2 regions of the Rhizobium binxianense genome follow, and region 1 is predicted to be linked to the other one. Evidence: predicted binding sites of a transcription regulator. Region 1 holds the regulator's gene; the other holds the start of a gene.
The links. Region 1 encodes PhoB, which activates phosphate uptake and scavenging genes when phosphate is short. Its sites were predicted from a motif close to TGTCATNNANCTGTCAT; they were not measured.

Region 1 (7,692 bases):
CGACGCGATCGTCAAGCAGCTGAACATCAATGCCGCAAGCCGCCCTGACGTGCGCGATGCAACCGCTATGCTCTCCAAGGGTGCGCCGATCCAGCTGCGTGATATGGTGATCGCCGATCCGTCGATCATCGGCAAAACAGTCAATGTTACCGTGCTCGCCGACGCCAATGTCGACAGCGCCAGCAAGGGCCAGATCGATCTTAAGGTCGATGAGAAGAACCGCAAGGTCAACGACAAGCAGGTTGCCTGGATGAACGAGCTGAAGGCGAGCGGCGCTCTCCACAAGCAGTTCAACACTGGCCTCTTCGTCAACGGCAATTCCAGCCGTCCGGAGGCCGCCGGCCTCGGCGTCGCCCTCATCGGTTCGCTCTACCTGATGCTGATCGTGCTCGTGCTCGCTCTGCCGATCGGTGTTGCCGCCTCGATCTATCTCGAGGAGTTTGCGCCGAAGAATAAGCTGACGGATCTGATCGAGGTCAACATCAACAACCTCGCCGCCGTCCCTTCGATCGTATACGGCCTGCTCGGTCTGTCCGTCTTCATCAACTTCATCGGCCTGCCGCGCTCGGCCTCGCTGGTCGGCGGCCTGGTGCTGACGCTGATGACCCTGCCGACGATCATCATCGCGACGCGCGCAGCACTTCGCGCCGTGCCGCCGTCGATCCGCGCCGCAGCCCTTGGCCTCGGCGCCTCGAAGATGCAGATGGTGTTCCACCATGTTCTGCCGCTCGCCATGCCCGGCATCCTCACCGGCACGATCATCGGCCTGGCGCACGCGCTCGGCGAAACCGCGCCGCTGCTTTTGATCGGCATGGTCGCCTTCGTCGCCAACGCGCCGACCACACCGCTCGATCCCTCGACGGCCCTGCCCGTGCAGGTCTATATGTGGGCCAACGAGGCCGAACGTGCCTTCGTCGAGCGGACTTCGGGTGCCATCATCGTCCTGCTCCTGTTCCTGATCGTCATGAACATGGGCGCCATCCTCTTGCGTCGTCGCTTCGAGCGCCGCTGGTAAACGGAGTTAAACATCATGAACATGTTGACGGAAGCTGCAGTTGAAAAGGCGCTGGATCACAAGATGAGCAACGTCCCGTATAAGATGATCGGAAAGGATGTCTCTGTTTACTATGGCGAGAAGCGCGCGCTTTTCGACGTGAACCTGAACATCCGCGAAAACACCGTAACCGCGCTGATCGGCCCTTCGGGCTGCGGCAAGTCGACCTTCCTGCGGAGCCTCAACCGCATGAACGACACGATCGACGGCTGCCGCGTCACCGGCAAGATCACGCTTGATACCGACGATATCTATGATCCCGATATCGACGTCGTCGAACTTCGCGCCCGCGTCGGCATGGTCTTCCAGAAGCCGAATCCGTTCCCGAAGACGATCTATGAAAACGTCTCTTACGGCCCGCGCATCCATGGCCTGGCCAAGTCGAAAGCCGATCTCGACCAGATCGTCGAGACCAGCCTGCAGCGCGCCGGTCTCTGGAACGAAGTCAAGGACCGCGTGCATGAATCCGGCACGGGTCTTTCGGGCGGCCAGCAGCAGCGCCTCTGCATAGCACGCGCCGTCGCCGTCAGCCCTGAAGTCATCCTGATGGACGAGCCCTGCTCGGCGCTCGACCCGATCGCCACCGCCAAGGTCGAAGAGCTGATCCACGAACTGCGCGAGAACTACACGATCGTCATCGTCACCCACTCCATGCAGCAGGCCGCGCGCGTCTCGCAGCGCACCGCCATGTTCCACCTCGGCAATCTCGTCGAGGAGAACGACACCGACAAGATGTTCACCAATCCCGACGATCCGCGCACCCAGGACTACATCATGGGTCGCTTCGGCTGATTTTGGCGTCACCAAGCCTTTCCGTTATTCGAGGATAAAGCCCCATGGCATCGACACATATTTATTCTGCCTATGATGATGATCTGAAGTTCCTCTCCAGGCGGATTTCCGAAATGGGTGGCCTGGCCGAACAGATGGTCGCCGAATCCGTGCGGGCACTGGTCAACGGCGATACCGCGCTGGCGCAGAAGGTCATCTCCGACGATGTGATCCTCGATCACGCCGAACGCGAAATCGGCGACAAGGCGATCGTCACCATCGCCCGCCGCCAGCCGATGGCTGCGGACCTGCGTGAGATCATGGGTTCGATCCGCATCGCCGCCGATCTCGAACGCGTCGGCGACCTCGGCAAGAACACCGCCAAGCGCGTCATCGCCGTCCAAAGCACCGGCGTTCCCCGCAAGCTCGCCCGCGGCCTCGAGCATCTGTCCGAGCTGGCGCTCGTCCAGCTCAAGGAAGTGCTCGACGTCTACACGACGCGCGCCGCCGACAAGGCGAATGCCATCCGCGAGCGCGACAACGAGATCGACGCGATGTACACCTCGCTGTTCCGCGAGCTCCTGACCTACATGATGGAAGACCCGCGCAACATCACCAGCTGCACGCATCTTCTCTTCTGCGCCAAGAACATCGAGCGCATCGGCGACCACGCCACCAACATCGCCGAGACGATCTATTACATGGCGACCGGCGCGCAGCCGGAAGGCGATCGTCCGAAGGACGACAGCGCCAACACCGTCGGCGCGGTTACGGAATAATCGCCCGGACAGCCCGGGCCAGTCGCCCGGACCAGTCAATTGCATGCGCGCCCGTCCGGGCGCGCAAAGAGGTCGCAGCCTAGTTTGTGAATTTGCGCAGGATGCATTGCTTAAATCACCCCCGGTTTAAGGATCATGCGCGAGGAGACCGAGACGCATGATCCCGAGAGTTGCAGTTGTTGAAGACGAAGAAGCCCTGAGCGTGCTTCTTCGCTACAATCTCGAAGCGGAAGGCTTCGAGGTCGATACCATCCTTCGTGGCGACGAAGCCGAAATGCGGCTTCAGGAGCGCACGCCCGATCTTCTGATCCTCGATTGGATGCTGCCCGGCGTATCCGGCATCGAGCTCTGCCGGCGCCTGCGCATGCGGCCGGAAACCGAGCGCCTGCCGATCATCATGCTGACGGCGCGCGGCGAAGAGAGCGAGCGCGTCCGCGGGCTGTCGACGGGGGCCGACGATTACGTCGTCAAGCCCTTCTCGACCCCCGAGCTGGTTGCCCGCGTCAAGGCGATGCTGCGCCGCGCCCGCCCCGAGGTGCTGTCGACGGTGCTGAAATGCGGCGATATCGAGCTCGACCGCGAAACCCATCGCGTCCATCGCAAGAGCCGTGAAGTCCGCCTCGGCCCCACCGAATTCCGCCTGCTGGAATTCCTGATGTCGTCGCCGGGCCGGGTCTTCTCCCGCTCGCAGCTTCTCGACGGCGTCTGGGGCCACGACATCTATGTCGACGAACGCACCGTCGACGTCCATGTCGGCCGGCTGCGCAAGGCGCTGAATTTCTCCAACATGCAGGACGTCATCCGCACCGTCCGCGGCGCCGGTTATTCGATGGAAGCCTGAGGGCTGCGTCACTACAGCTCGGCCGACGGCTCTTTCGTCATGCTCGGGCTTGTCCCGCTGCTGTCCGGTTCGCGGCGATGGACTGCCCCTCATCCGGCTGCCGCCACCTTCTCCCCGCTCGCGGGGCGAAGGGACCCCGCCGCGACGTCTCCGTTCCCCTTCCTACACCTCTCGTGTGGCACGTCCCCTCGCCCCGTTTACGGGGAGAGGGTTAGGGTGAGGGGCAGCCATAGCCGCAATGAGCGCTTCCATCCACGCATAAAAAAACGGGCCACTCGGCCCGTTTTCTGCATTCTAACGATGTCTGCCGCTCAGCCAGCCCGCGCTGCCGCCCGGCGGCGTTCGTTGACCGGCTGGTAGGCGAGCTTCTGGTGATAGCTGCAATAGGGCGAATTGTCGGGGGATTCGCAGCCGCAGAAGTGGAAGTCGTCCTTCAGCGGATCGCCGACCGGCCACTTGCAGGTGCGTTCGGTCAGTTCCGTCAGGCCGAGGCGGCGCGAAATCGGCACGACCACGTTGCCCCTCGGCACATATTCCATTTCCTCGATCGTTTCGATCTCGATCTCTTCCTTCAGCATCGTTGCGCCCTGCTGGCGGGTAACGGTGCGGGTGGTGACGCGAGAGGCGTAGTTCGGCGCGCGCGGTGCCGCTGTATTGCGCTTCGGCGTTCGCGCCGCGGTGCTGGTGCCGCCGGCCTTGGCACGGCCCGGAAGGCTCAGTCGGTGAACCTTGCCGATAACAGCGTTTCTGCTGACACCGCCAAGTTGCGCCGCGATCTGGCTGGCGCTCAGTCCTTCGGCCCAAAGCTTCTTGAGTTTCTCGACCCGCTCGTCTGTCCAGTTCATGCCCTGTCTCCACCTTTTGCGTTGGTGATGGCAGAATCCCTCACCGTTGTCCCGGGAGCTCCGAAACAAGAAACGCTTGATCAATTTTGGTGACTAGTTCCGCCGCATGCAGTCTAGTAATTGAACTTTAACCTAGTGTGAGGCTGACTCCGTGACAAGAGTCGCATGAATCCGGATGAATCGAATTCGTAGTTTTCCCCAACTTGCTGCCCCTGCGTGGCATTTCTGCAATAATGCCTGTTGAAGACTGAAAATGCCGCTGCACACCCTTGCTGCATGCGCTAAGGGCGCAGTTTTGTTGACATTGCAGCGCGAAAAGGAAATAGTGCCAGTCGCCGCCGCAAGGCGGCATTTTTGATTTTTCGGGCCTGGTTTTCTTAGCCGGAGTCAGTCGCCCCATAACTTTAGATCGGGAGATCGCGCCATGGCTGAAGCCGCGCCGCTTTATGACACCTATTCTCGTGCCCCGCTGCGGTTCGAGCGAGGCGAGGGCGTGTGGCTGATCACCGAAAGCGGCGAGCGATATCTCGATTTCGGCGCCGGCGTCGCCGTCACCTCGGTCGGCCACAGCAATCCGCATGTGGTGGGCGCCCTGAAGGAGCAGGCCGACAAGGTCTGGCACCTCTCCAACATCTATGAGATCCCCGGCCAGGAGCGCCTGGCCAAACGGCTGACGGACGCCACCTTCGCCGACAAGGTGTTCTTCACCAATTCGGGCGCCGAGGCGCTCGAATGCGCGATCAAGACGGCGCGCCGCTATCAGTATTCCAAGGGCCATCCCGAGCGCTTCCATATCATCACCTTCGAGGGCGCCTTCCACGGACGGACGCTGGCGACGATCGCCGCCGGCGGCCAGGAGAAATATCTCGAAGGCTTCGGCCCCAAGGCGCCGGGTTTTGATCAGGTGGCTTTCGGCGATATCGAAGCGGTGCGCGCCGCGATCACCGATGCCACGGCTGCAATCCTGATCGAGCCGGTGCAGGGCGAGGGCGGCGTGCGTCCCGCCACCCCCGAATTCATGAAGGCGCTTCGCCAGATCTGCGACGAACACGGCCTGCTGCTGATCCTCGACGAGGTCCAGACCGGCGTCGGCCGTACCGGCAAGCTCTTCGCCCATGAATGGTCGGGCGTCACCCCCGACATCATGGCGGTCGCCAAGGGCATCGGCGGCGGGTTCCCGCTCGGTGCCTGCCTTGCCACATCAGAGGCTGCCTCCGGCATGAAGGCCGGCACCCATGGCTCGACCTATGGCGGCAATCCGCTTGCCATGGCCGTCGGCAGCGCCGTGCTCGACATCATTCTCGCCGATGGCTTCCTCCAGCAGGTGCGCGACGTAGCACTGGTTTTCCGCCAGGGCCTCGCCTCGCTGAAGGATCGCTATCCCGATGTGATTGAGGATATCAGAGGCGAGGGGCTGTTGCTCGGCGTCAAGGCCGCCATTCCCTCGGCCGAACTGCTGCAGGCGATCCGCGCCGCCCATCTGCTCGGCGTGCCCGCCGGCGACAACGTCATCCGCCTTCTTCCGCCCCTCGTCGTCACCGCCGAGGAAGCCCGCGAGGGTCTTGCCCGCATCGAGCGCGCCGCCGAGAGCATTCGCGCCTCCAAGGTCAAGAAGACGGCTTGAAGAGATTGCCGCCCTCGGGCGCAGACAGGTAAGAAGACCATGGCTCCTAAACATTTCCTCGATCTTTCGGCGGTCACCTCTGCCGATCTCAGAACCATCATGAACGATGCGCTCGCCCGCAAGCAGGCCTTCAAGGCCGGCACCGGCGACAAGCCGCTCGCCGGCAAGATGCTGGCGATGATCTTCGAAAAGCCGTCGACGCGCACCCGCGTCTCCTTCGATGTCGGCATGCGCCAGCTCGGCGGCGAAACGCTGTTCCTGTCCGGCACCGAAATGCAGCTCGGCCGCGCCGAAACGATCGGCGACACCGCCAAGGTGCTGTCGCGCTACGTCGATGCGATCATGATCCGCACCACCGAGCATTCCAGGCTGCTGGAACTTGCCGAGCATGCGACCGTGCCGGTCATCAATGCGCTGACGGATGACACCCATCCCTGCCAGATCATGGCCGATATCATGACCTTCGAAGAGCATCGCGGCCCGATCAAGGGCAAGACCATCGCCTGGACCGGCGACGGCAACAATGTGCTGCATTCGCTGGTCGAAGGGGCTGCGCGCTTCGGCTATCGCATGAACATGGCCGTGCCTCTTGGTTCGGAGCCCAAGGATCACTATCTGAACTGGGCCCGCAATGAGGGCGCCGAAATCATGCTCTGCCATGATGCCGACCGTGCGGTCGAAGGCGTCGATTGCGTGGTGACCGATACCTGGGTCTCCATGAATCAGGAACATCGGGCCCGGGGTCACAATGTCTTCCAGCCTTACCAGGTCAATGCGGCCTTGATGGCGAAGGCCGGCAATGATGCATTGTTCATGCATTGCCTGCCGGCTCATCGTGGTGAGGAAGTGACGGACGAGGTGATCGACGGTCCGCAATCCGTGGTCTTCGATGAGGCGGAAAACCGTCTTCATGCGCAGAAGTCGATTCTTGCTTGGTGCCTGGGCGCGATCTGAACCATAATCGGATGCCGCGAGTCATAGACCTGCGGCCGCGCGAGCGAAGGGCACGCTGACCCATCGCTCCGAAACTAGGAGTAAAGCCATGGCAGAAGCTGCAGCCGCCCTCGGCCAGTTTGATTTCGCCGGCGATGACCATGTCGTCCCCTTCCAGGTGGAGGGTCTGGACGTGCGCGGCCGCGCCGTCCAGCTCGGCCCGATGCTCGATGCGATCCTCGAGCGCCATCATTACCCCGCACCCGTCGCCCGCCTGCTTGCCGAAGTCGTCGTCTTGACGGTGCTGCTCGGCACCTCGCTGAAATTCGACGGCAAGTTCACGGTGCAGACCAAGGGCGATGGCCCGGTCGATCTTCTCGTCGCCGATTTCGCGACGCCGGAAAATGTCCGCGCCTATGCCCGCTTCGATCAGGCGCTGCTGAACAAAGCGATCGCAGCAGGCGAAACCGAGCCGGAGCAATTGCTCGGCCGGGGCGTGCTCGCCTTCACCATCGACCAGGGCAAGTTCGGCCAGCCCTACCAGGGCATCGTCGAACTCGACGGCACCTCGCTCGAGGAGATTGCCGGCGTCTATTTCCGTCAGTCGGAGCAGATCCCGACACGGGTGCGCCTGGCCGCAGCCGAACTCTTCGATCGCGACGATGCCGGCAAGCCGCGCCATCGCTGGCGGGCAGGCGGCCTTGTCGCCCAGTTCCTGCCGGAAGCACCCGAGCGCATGCGCCGGCCGGATCTCCACGGCGGCGACGGCGACACCGGCAGCCGCCCGCATGGTGAGGACGATGCCTGGCTCGAAGCCCGTTCGCTGGTCGAGACCATCGACGCCG
Region 2 (7,692 bases), 380 kb from region 1:
CACCGGCGACATGATCGCGTCGCGCGTCGTGCTCGGACCGGGCACCGGCCTCGGCGTCGGCGGGCTGGTGCATGCCCAGCACAGCTGGATCCCGGTTCCCGGCGAAGGTGGTCATATCGATCTCGGGCCGCGCAGCAAGCGCGACTATCAGCTCTTCCCGCATATCGAGACGATCGAGGGGCGTGTTTCGGCCGAGCAGATTCTCTGCGGGCGCGGTCTCGTCAACCTCTATAACGCCATCTGCGTGGTCGACGGCCTCAAGCCGACGATGAAGGATCCCGCCGACATCACCTCGCACGCGCTTGCCGGCAGCGACAAGGCGGCCGTCGAGACCGTCTCGCTGTTTGCCACCTATCTCGGCCGCGTGGCGGGCGACATGGCGATGGTGTTCATGGCGCGCGGCGGCGTCTATCTCTCGGGCGGCATCTCGCAGAAGATCCTCCCGGCGCTGAAGAAACCGGAATTCCGTTTGGCCTTCGAGGATAAGGCGCCGCATACCGCCCTGCTTCGCACCATCCCGACCTATGTGGTGACGCATCCCTTGGCAGCGCTTGCCGGGCTTTCCTCCTATGCCCGGATGCCGGCCAATTTCGGCGTCTCGACGGAGGGCCGCCGCTGGCGGCGTTAGGCTCGGGCGCGCACGGCAAAGAGAGCGTCCCCGGTGCGTCCTATCCGGACGCCTGGGCGCTCTAGCCAAACCGGTCCCAACTCTTTATAGACCCCGGCAAAAGTGCGCCTCGCCTTCGCGGAGCGCTTGGTCCGAGACAGGAAACCTCATTTTTGGAAGCGGCGGAAAGCAGAACGCAGAGCGTCAGCAGCGATACCGTAACCGGCATCCTGAAGCGCATCATCGCTGAAAACGGCCGCGACCATCTCTGGGGCTATGTCTTTGCGATTGTCTGTCTCATCGTGGTGGCGCTCTCGACGGCGTTTACCGCCTGGATCATGCGGGCGATCATCGACGAGGCCTTCGCCAACCGCCGCGCCGACGTCGTCTGGATCATCTGTCTTTCGATCTTCATCGCCTTCGTGCTGCGTGGTTTTGCGAGCTACGGCCAGGCGGTGGCGCTTTCCAAGGTCGGCAACAATATCGTCGCGCGTTACCAGCGCCGGCTGTATTCGCATCTGATGACCCTTTCGGTCGGCTTCTTCAGCGAGGCGCGCTCTGCCCATATCGCCGCGCAGGTGAGCCAGAACGTCAGCGGCATCCGCGACGTGCTCAACCTGACGATCACTTCGACCGTGCGCGACCTCTTGACCTTCATCTCGCTGCTCGGCGTGATGATCCTCCAGGATCCGCTGCTCAGCCTTGCCGTGTTCATCATGGCGCCGCCGCTGCTTTATGCGCTGCGCTATGTTTCCAAGCGGCTACGCTCGGCGACCCGCGAGGCGGTGCATTTGAACAGCCATGTGCTCGGCGCCATGCAGGAGACCATCCAGGGCATCGCCATCGTCAAAGCCTTTACGATGGAAGAGGAGCTGGAGCGCAAGGTCAACAAACTCATCACGGGCGCCGAAAACCGGGCGAACCGGATAGCCCGGCTGTCCGAACGCACCTCTCCGCTGACGGAGAGTTTCGCAGGCTTTGCCGTTGCCAGCGTGCTTGCCTATGCCGCCTACCGCTCGATCTACTACAATGTGCCGCCGGGCGCCTTCTTCTCCTTCGTGACCGCGCTGCTGCTGGCCTATGACCCGGCCCGCCGGCTCGCCCGCCTGCAGGTGCAGATGGAGCGTGCCGTCGTCAATGCGCGGATGATCTACGAACTGCTCGACATGGAACCGCGCCAGCGCGACCTGCCGGATGCAAAGCCGCTGGCGGTGACGCAGGCGAGGATCGAATTCCGCAATGTGTCCTTCGCCTACGGCAATGAGAGCGTGCTCAGCGGCGTGAGCTTCATCGCCGAGGGCGGCGCCACCACGGCGCTGGTCGGTCCCTCGGGCGCCGGCAAATCCACCGTCATCAGCCTCATTCCGCGCTTCTACGATCCGCGCGAAGGCGAAATCCTGATCGACGGGCAGGATATCGCCCACATCACCAAGAAGTCGCTGCGCCAGCAGCTCGCCTATGTCTCGCAGCAGCCCTATCTGTTCGAGGGCACGATCCGCGACAATATCCGCTACGGCCGGCCGGAGGCGACGGATGCCGAGGTGGAAGAAGCGGCCCGGCTTGCCTATGCGCATGACTTCATCTCGGCACAGCCGCAGGGTTACGAGACGGCCGTCGGCGAAAACGGCGTGACGCTTTCGGGCGGCCAGCGCCAGCGGCTGTCGATTGCGCGTGCGCTGGTGCGCAATGCGCCGATCCTGCTTCTCGACGAGGCGACGTCGGCCCTCGACACCGAATCCGAGGCGGCGGTTCAAAAGGCGCTCGACGAGGCGATGACCGGGCGCACCGTCGTCGTCATCGCCCACCGGCTTTCGACCGTGGTGCGCGCCGACAAGATCGTCGTCATGCAGCAGGGCCGTGTCGTCGAGCAAGGCAATCACGAGACGCTTGCGAAGGTCAGCGACGGTCTTTACGCTCGCCTCAACAATCTGCAGAGGCCTTCGGCCTCCGATTCACATTGACCTGGTGAGACTGAGATGAGCGATGCTGCGATGAAACTGGTGGTGGTTGGCGCAGCCGGGCGCATGGGCCAGACGCTGATCCGGCTCATCCATTCGATCGAGGGCGTGAGGCTACATGCCGCGGTCGAACGCACCGGCTCGCCCTTTATCGGCAAGGATGCCGGCGAGATTGCCGGTCTCGGCCCGACCGGCGTCATTATCGGCGACGATCCGCTCAACGCCTTTCTCGATGCCGAAGGCGTGCTCGACTTCACCTCGCCTGCCGCAACCGTGGAATTCTCAGGCCTCGCCGCGCAGGCGCGCATCGTACATGTGATCGGCACGACCGGCTGTTCGGCAGAGGACAACGCGAAGATCGCCGCCGCCGCCCGCCACGCCCGCGTCGTCAAGTCGGGCAATATGAGCCTCGGGGTCAATCTGCTCAGCGTGCTCGCCGAGCAGGCGGCACGTGCGCTCGAGCCTGCCGACTGGGATATCGAGATCCTGGAAATGCACCACAAGCACAAGGTGGATGCGCCTTCCGGCACCGCCCTTCTCTTCGGCGAGGCCGCGGCCAAGGGCCGCGGCATCGAACTCGCCTCGAAATCGGTGCGGGTGCGCGACGGCCATACCGGCGCCCGCGAGGCGGGCACGATCGGCTTTGCCACGCTGCGCGGCGGTTCCGTCATCGGCGAGCATTCGGTGCTTCTTGCGGGAGAAGGCGAAATCGTCACGCTGTCGCACAGTGCGGCCGACCGCTCGATCTTTGCGCGCGGCGCCATCAAGGCGGCCCTTTGGGCGCGCGACAAGAAGCCGGGTCTCTATTCCATGCTCGACGTGCTCGGGCTTTCTTCCCAATAACGATACTACGGAGGCATATTCATGAGCGGTACCCTCGTCCTCGTCCGCCACGGCCAGAGTGACTGGAACCTGAAGAATCTCTTCACCGGCTGGAAGGATCCCGATCTGACCGAACTCGGAATTCAGGAAGCCAAGGCCGGGGGTGAGGCGCTGGCCGAATACGGGATCAAATTCGACGTCGCTTACACCTCGGCGCTTGTGCGCGCGCAGCACACCTTGAAGCTCGTCCTCGACAAGGTCGGCCAGCCCGATCTCCAGACGATCCGCGACCAAGCGCTGAACGAGCGCGACTATGGCGATCTCTCCGGCCTCAACAAGGACGATGCGCGCGCCAAATGGGGCGAGGAACAGGTGCATGTCTGGCGCCGCTCCTATGACGTGCCGCCTCCGGGCGGCGAAAGCCTGCGCGACACCGGCGCCCGCGTCTGGCCCTATTACCTCACCGAAATCCTGCCGCGCGTGCTCAGGGGCGAAAAGGTGCTGGTTGCCGCACACGGCAATTCGCTGCGCTCGCTTGTCATGGTGCTCGACAAGCTGAGCAAAGAAGGCGTGCTCGCCCTCAACCTCGCGACCGGTGTGCCGATGGTCTACAAGCTGAAGGCGGATTCCACCGTCGCCTCCAAGGAAGTGCTCGGCGACATGTCGGGCGCGCACTGAATTCGGTACGGCGTGCCACTGGAATCGGCTGGCACGCCTTCCAATTCTGGGCCTCAGTTCTCGATCGTGAACTGCACCCGGTCGGCCGCAAAGCGGCTGATCGAATATTGTACCGGCACGCCGTCAAGATCGGTATTCATCGCCTTGGTAATCAGCAGGATCGCGCCGGGGGTGAGTTCGAGGTCGGCCATGTCGGCGGCACTCGCATGAGCGGCCGTCACCTCGGTGGTCGCTCTGATATAGTCCGACAGGCCGAGTTCGGCGAAAGCCTTGGTGATCGATTCATGCTTCCGGTAGGCTTGACCGATCCCGGCGAAGCGGATGGCGGGAAACCAGCTCGTCGCCTTTGAAACCGGCCGCCTGTCGGCATGGCGCAGGGTTTCCAGACGGATCACCTCTTCTCCCGACTTCAGGCCCAGCCAGCGGGCGATCTCAGCACTCGCTTCCTCCTTCGCTTCATCGAGCAGAAGGCCGCGCATCTCACGCGCCTGATCGCCGATGCCGGCGCTGAAGCGCGTACGCTTTGTGATCGGGAAATTCAGCCGCTCCCTGCGCTCGATCAGCGTGCCGCGACCTTGTACCGCACGCACGATTCCCTCCTGCGCCAGCGCCGCCAAAGCGCTGCGCACCGTATGCCGGTTGACGCCGAATTGCTGCGCCAGGATCGTTTCCGGCGGCACCATGCCGGTTTCGTCATAGATGCCGCTGCTGATCGCCTCGCGAATCCGGTCGGCGATCTGGCGCCAGAGCGCCACGCCGGTCTGCCTTTGCACCTGTTTCAATCCCGCCATTCGCCCTGTCCTGCCATTTCAAACCGGCGACGTCACACGCTTGTCACGACATCGATTTAAGCGTAGTTGTATCTTGTATGGTTGTCTATATCAATAGACATTTTAGAGGAAGCGGCGATGATCTCAGCGGACAGGAAAGACGCTGCGTCACAGACGGCATCCGGGCGCAAACGCGCCGCCGATCTGCTGGCGCGCGCGGAACGCAGCGAACTCCAGGCGGTCTGGGATGCGTTGCCGCAAAAGCCTGCGGCGCATCCGGTGCGCGGGCCGGAGACCGGGCTGGTGATGGTGCGTGGGCGCATCGGCGGCGGCGGCGCGCCCTTCAATCTTGGCGAAGTGACGGTGACACGGGCGACCGTCCGGCTTGATTCCGGCGCGGTCGGCCATGCCCAGGCGCTCGGCACCGACCGCGAGAAGGCCCGGCTTGCGGCGGTCTTCGACGCGCTCTGGCAGGAGGAGGCGACGAAGGATTTCGTCGAACAGGCGCTGCTTTTGCCGATCGCCGAGCGGATCGCCGATGCCGAACGCCGCAAGGCCGACGAGACGGCGGCGACCCGCGTCGATTTCTTCACCATGGTGCGGGGAGACAACTGATGGGCCTGAAGACAGAAGCGCTGACCGGCGGCTTTGCCGAGCCGGTCTTTCATGCCCAGAGCGTCTTCAAGATGCTGATGGACGGCATGGCCCGCCCCGGCACGATCCAGACCGTTCAGCCCGATGCCGCGCCACCGGCGCCGCTCGGCATCGCCGCCGGCGCGATCGCGTTGACGCTTTGCGACCACGACACATCAGTCTGGCTTTCCCAGGGACTGGCGAAATCGGCCGTGCCGGAGTGGCTCGGCTTCCACACCGGTGCGCCGCTGACCACCGAAAAGGCCGAGGCGCGCTTTGCCTTCACCGAGGCCGGCACCGCCCTTTCCTCTTTCGGTCTGTTTGCGTCCGGCACGCAGGAATATCCCGACCGCTCGACGACCGTCGTCATCGAACTCGCCGATCTTGAGGGCGGCCGCAGGCTGGCGCTGATGGGTCCGGGCATCCAGAGCGTGACGGAGATCGCCCCCGTCGGTCTGCCGGAAACTTTCCTCAGGCTCTGGACCGAGAACCGCGCGCTCTTTCCGCGCGGCATCGACATCGTGCTGACGGCGGGCAAACATTTCCTCTGCCTGCCGCGCACCACCAAGATCACAGCAACGGAGATCTGAGCTCATGTATGTTGCCGTCAAAGGTGGCGAGGCCGCCATCGCCAATGCCCATCGGCTGCTCGCCGACCGCCGTCGCGGCGACCGTTCGCTGCCGGCGATCGGCATCGACCAGATCGTGGCGCAGTTGGCGCTCGCCGTCGACCGCGTGATGGCCGAGGCTTCGCTTTTCGACCGCACGCTCGCGGCGCTTGCCGTGCGCCAATCGCGCGGCGATATGATCGAAGCCATCTTCCTGCTGCGCGCCTACCGCACGACGCTGCCGTGCTTCGGCTATTCCAAGCCGCTCGACACGGCTGATATGACGATCGAACGCCGCATCTCGGCGACCTACAAAGATCTGCCGGGCGGACAGCTGCTCGGGCCTACCTTCGACTATACCCACCGCCTGCTCGATCCCTCGCTGCTTCAGGACGAGGCGGTCGAGACGCCGGCCCAGCGTCCGGCCGAGACCGGCCGCGTCATGCGCGTCTCCGAGATCCTCGGCGAGGAAGGCCTGATCGAAGCCGACGGCGACATGCCGGAGGATCACCAGATCGGCGATCTGACCCGCGAGCCGATGGAATTTCCGATGACCCGGGATCTGCGCCTGCAGGCGCTTGCCCGCGGCGACGAAGGTTTCCTGCTGGCGCTCGGTTATTCCACCCAGCGCGGCTATGGCCGCAACCACCCCTTCACCGGCGAAATCCGCATCGGTGACGTCGAGGTGGAATTCGACGTGCCGGAACTCGGTTTCACCGTCTCGCTCGGCACAATCCAGATCACCGAGTGCCAGATGGTCAACCAGTTCAAGGGTTCGGCCAAGGCACCGCCGCAATTTACCCGCGGCTACGGCCTGGTGTTCGGCCAGAGCGAGCGCAAGGCGATGGCGATGTCGCTCGTCGATCGGGCGCTACGCGCCGAAGAGCTCGGCGAGGATATCACCGCGCCGGCCCAGGACGAGGAATTCGTCATCTCGCATTCCGACAACGTCCAGGCGACAGGCTTCGTCGAGCACCTGAAGCTGCCGCATTATGTGGACTTCCAGGCCGAACTCGATCTCGTCCGCCGCATGCGCCGTGAATTCGAAGCCGCCCGCAACGGCGGCGAAGACATGAAGGAAGCCGCCGAATGAGCGATCTGGCCAGCTACAACTTCGCCTATCTCGACGAACAGACCAAGCGGATGATCCGCCGCGCCATCCTGAAGGCGATCGCCATTCCGGGCTACCAGGTGCCCTTCGCCTCGCGCGAAATGCCGATGCCCTATGGCTGGGGCACCGGCGGCGTGCAGGTGACGGCCTCGATCATCGGGCCTGACGACGTGCTGAAGGTCATCGATCAGGGTGCCGACGATACGACCAACGCCGTTTCGATCCGCGCTTTCTTCCAGAAGGTCGCCAATGTCGCGGTGACCACCCATACCAGCGAGGCGACGATCATCCAGACGCGCCACCGCATCCCCGAGGAAAAGCTCGGAGCCGGCCAGGTGCTCGTCTATCAGGTGCCAATCCCGGAACCGCTGCGCTTCCTCGAACCGCGCGAGACCGAGACCCGCAAGATGCATGCGCTCGAGGAATACGGCCTGATGCATGTGAAGCTCTACGAGGACATCGCCCATAACGGCCGCATCGCCACGACCTATGCCTATCCCGTCAA

Region 2: the regulator PhoB is predicted to act here: its motif matches at 4,887-4,903, upstream of phnF (phosphonate metabolism transcriptional regulator PhnF).

Annotation. Positions count from the first base shown of each region.
Region 1 covers NZ_CP118713.1:171,651-179,342, forward strand. The annotation lists gene pstA (phosphate ABC transporter permease PstA) at 1-1,015, shown strand, start outside; gene pstB (phosphate ABC transporter ATP-binding protein PstB) at 1,031-1,846, shown strand; gene phoU (phosphate signaling complex protein PhoU) at 1,891-2,604, shown strand; gene phoB (phosphate regulon transcriptional regulator PhoB) at 2,762-3,445, shown strand; gene PO860_RS00870 (GcrA family cell cycle regulator) at 3,757-4,290, opposite strand; gene PO860_RS00875 (aspartate aminotransferase family protein) at 4,715-5,914, shown strand; gene argF (ornithine carbamoyltransferase) at 5,954-6,868, shown strand; gene PO860_RS00885 (Hsp33 family molecular chaperone) at 6,957-7,692, shown strand, end outside.
Region 2 covers NZ_CP118713.1:4,348,472-4,356,163, reverse strand. The annotation lists gene PO860_RS21200 (glucokinase) at 1-628, shown strand, start outside; gene PO860_RS21195 (ABC transporter ATP-binding protein) at 781-2,568, shown strand; gene dapB (4-hydroxy-tetrahydrodipicolinate reductase) at 2,584-3,408, shown strand; gene PO860_RS21185 (2,3-bisphosphoglycerate-dependent phosphoglycerate mutase) at 3,430-4,065, shown strand; gene phnF (phosphonate metabolism transcriptional regulator PhnF) at 4,119-4,856, opposite strand; gene phnG (phosphonate C-P lyase system protein PhnG) at 4,974-5,450, shown strand; gene phnH (phosphonate C-P lyase system protein PhnH) at 5,450-6,058, shown strand; gene PO860_RS21165 (carbon-phosphorus lyase complex subunit) at 6,063-7,169, shown strand; gene PO860_RS21160 (alpha-D-ribose 1-methylphosphonate 5-phosphate C-P-lyase PhnJ) at 7,166-7,692, shown strand, end outside.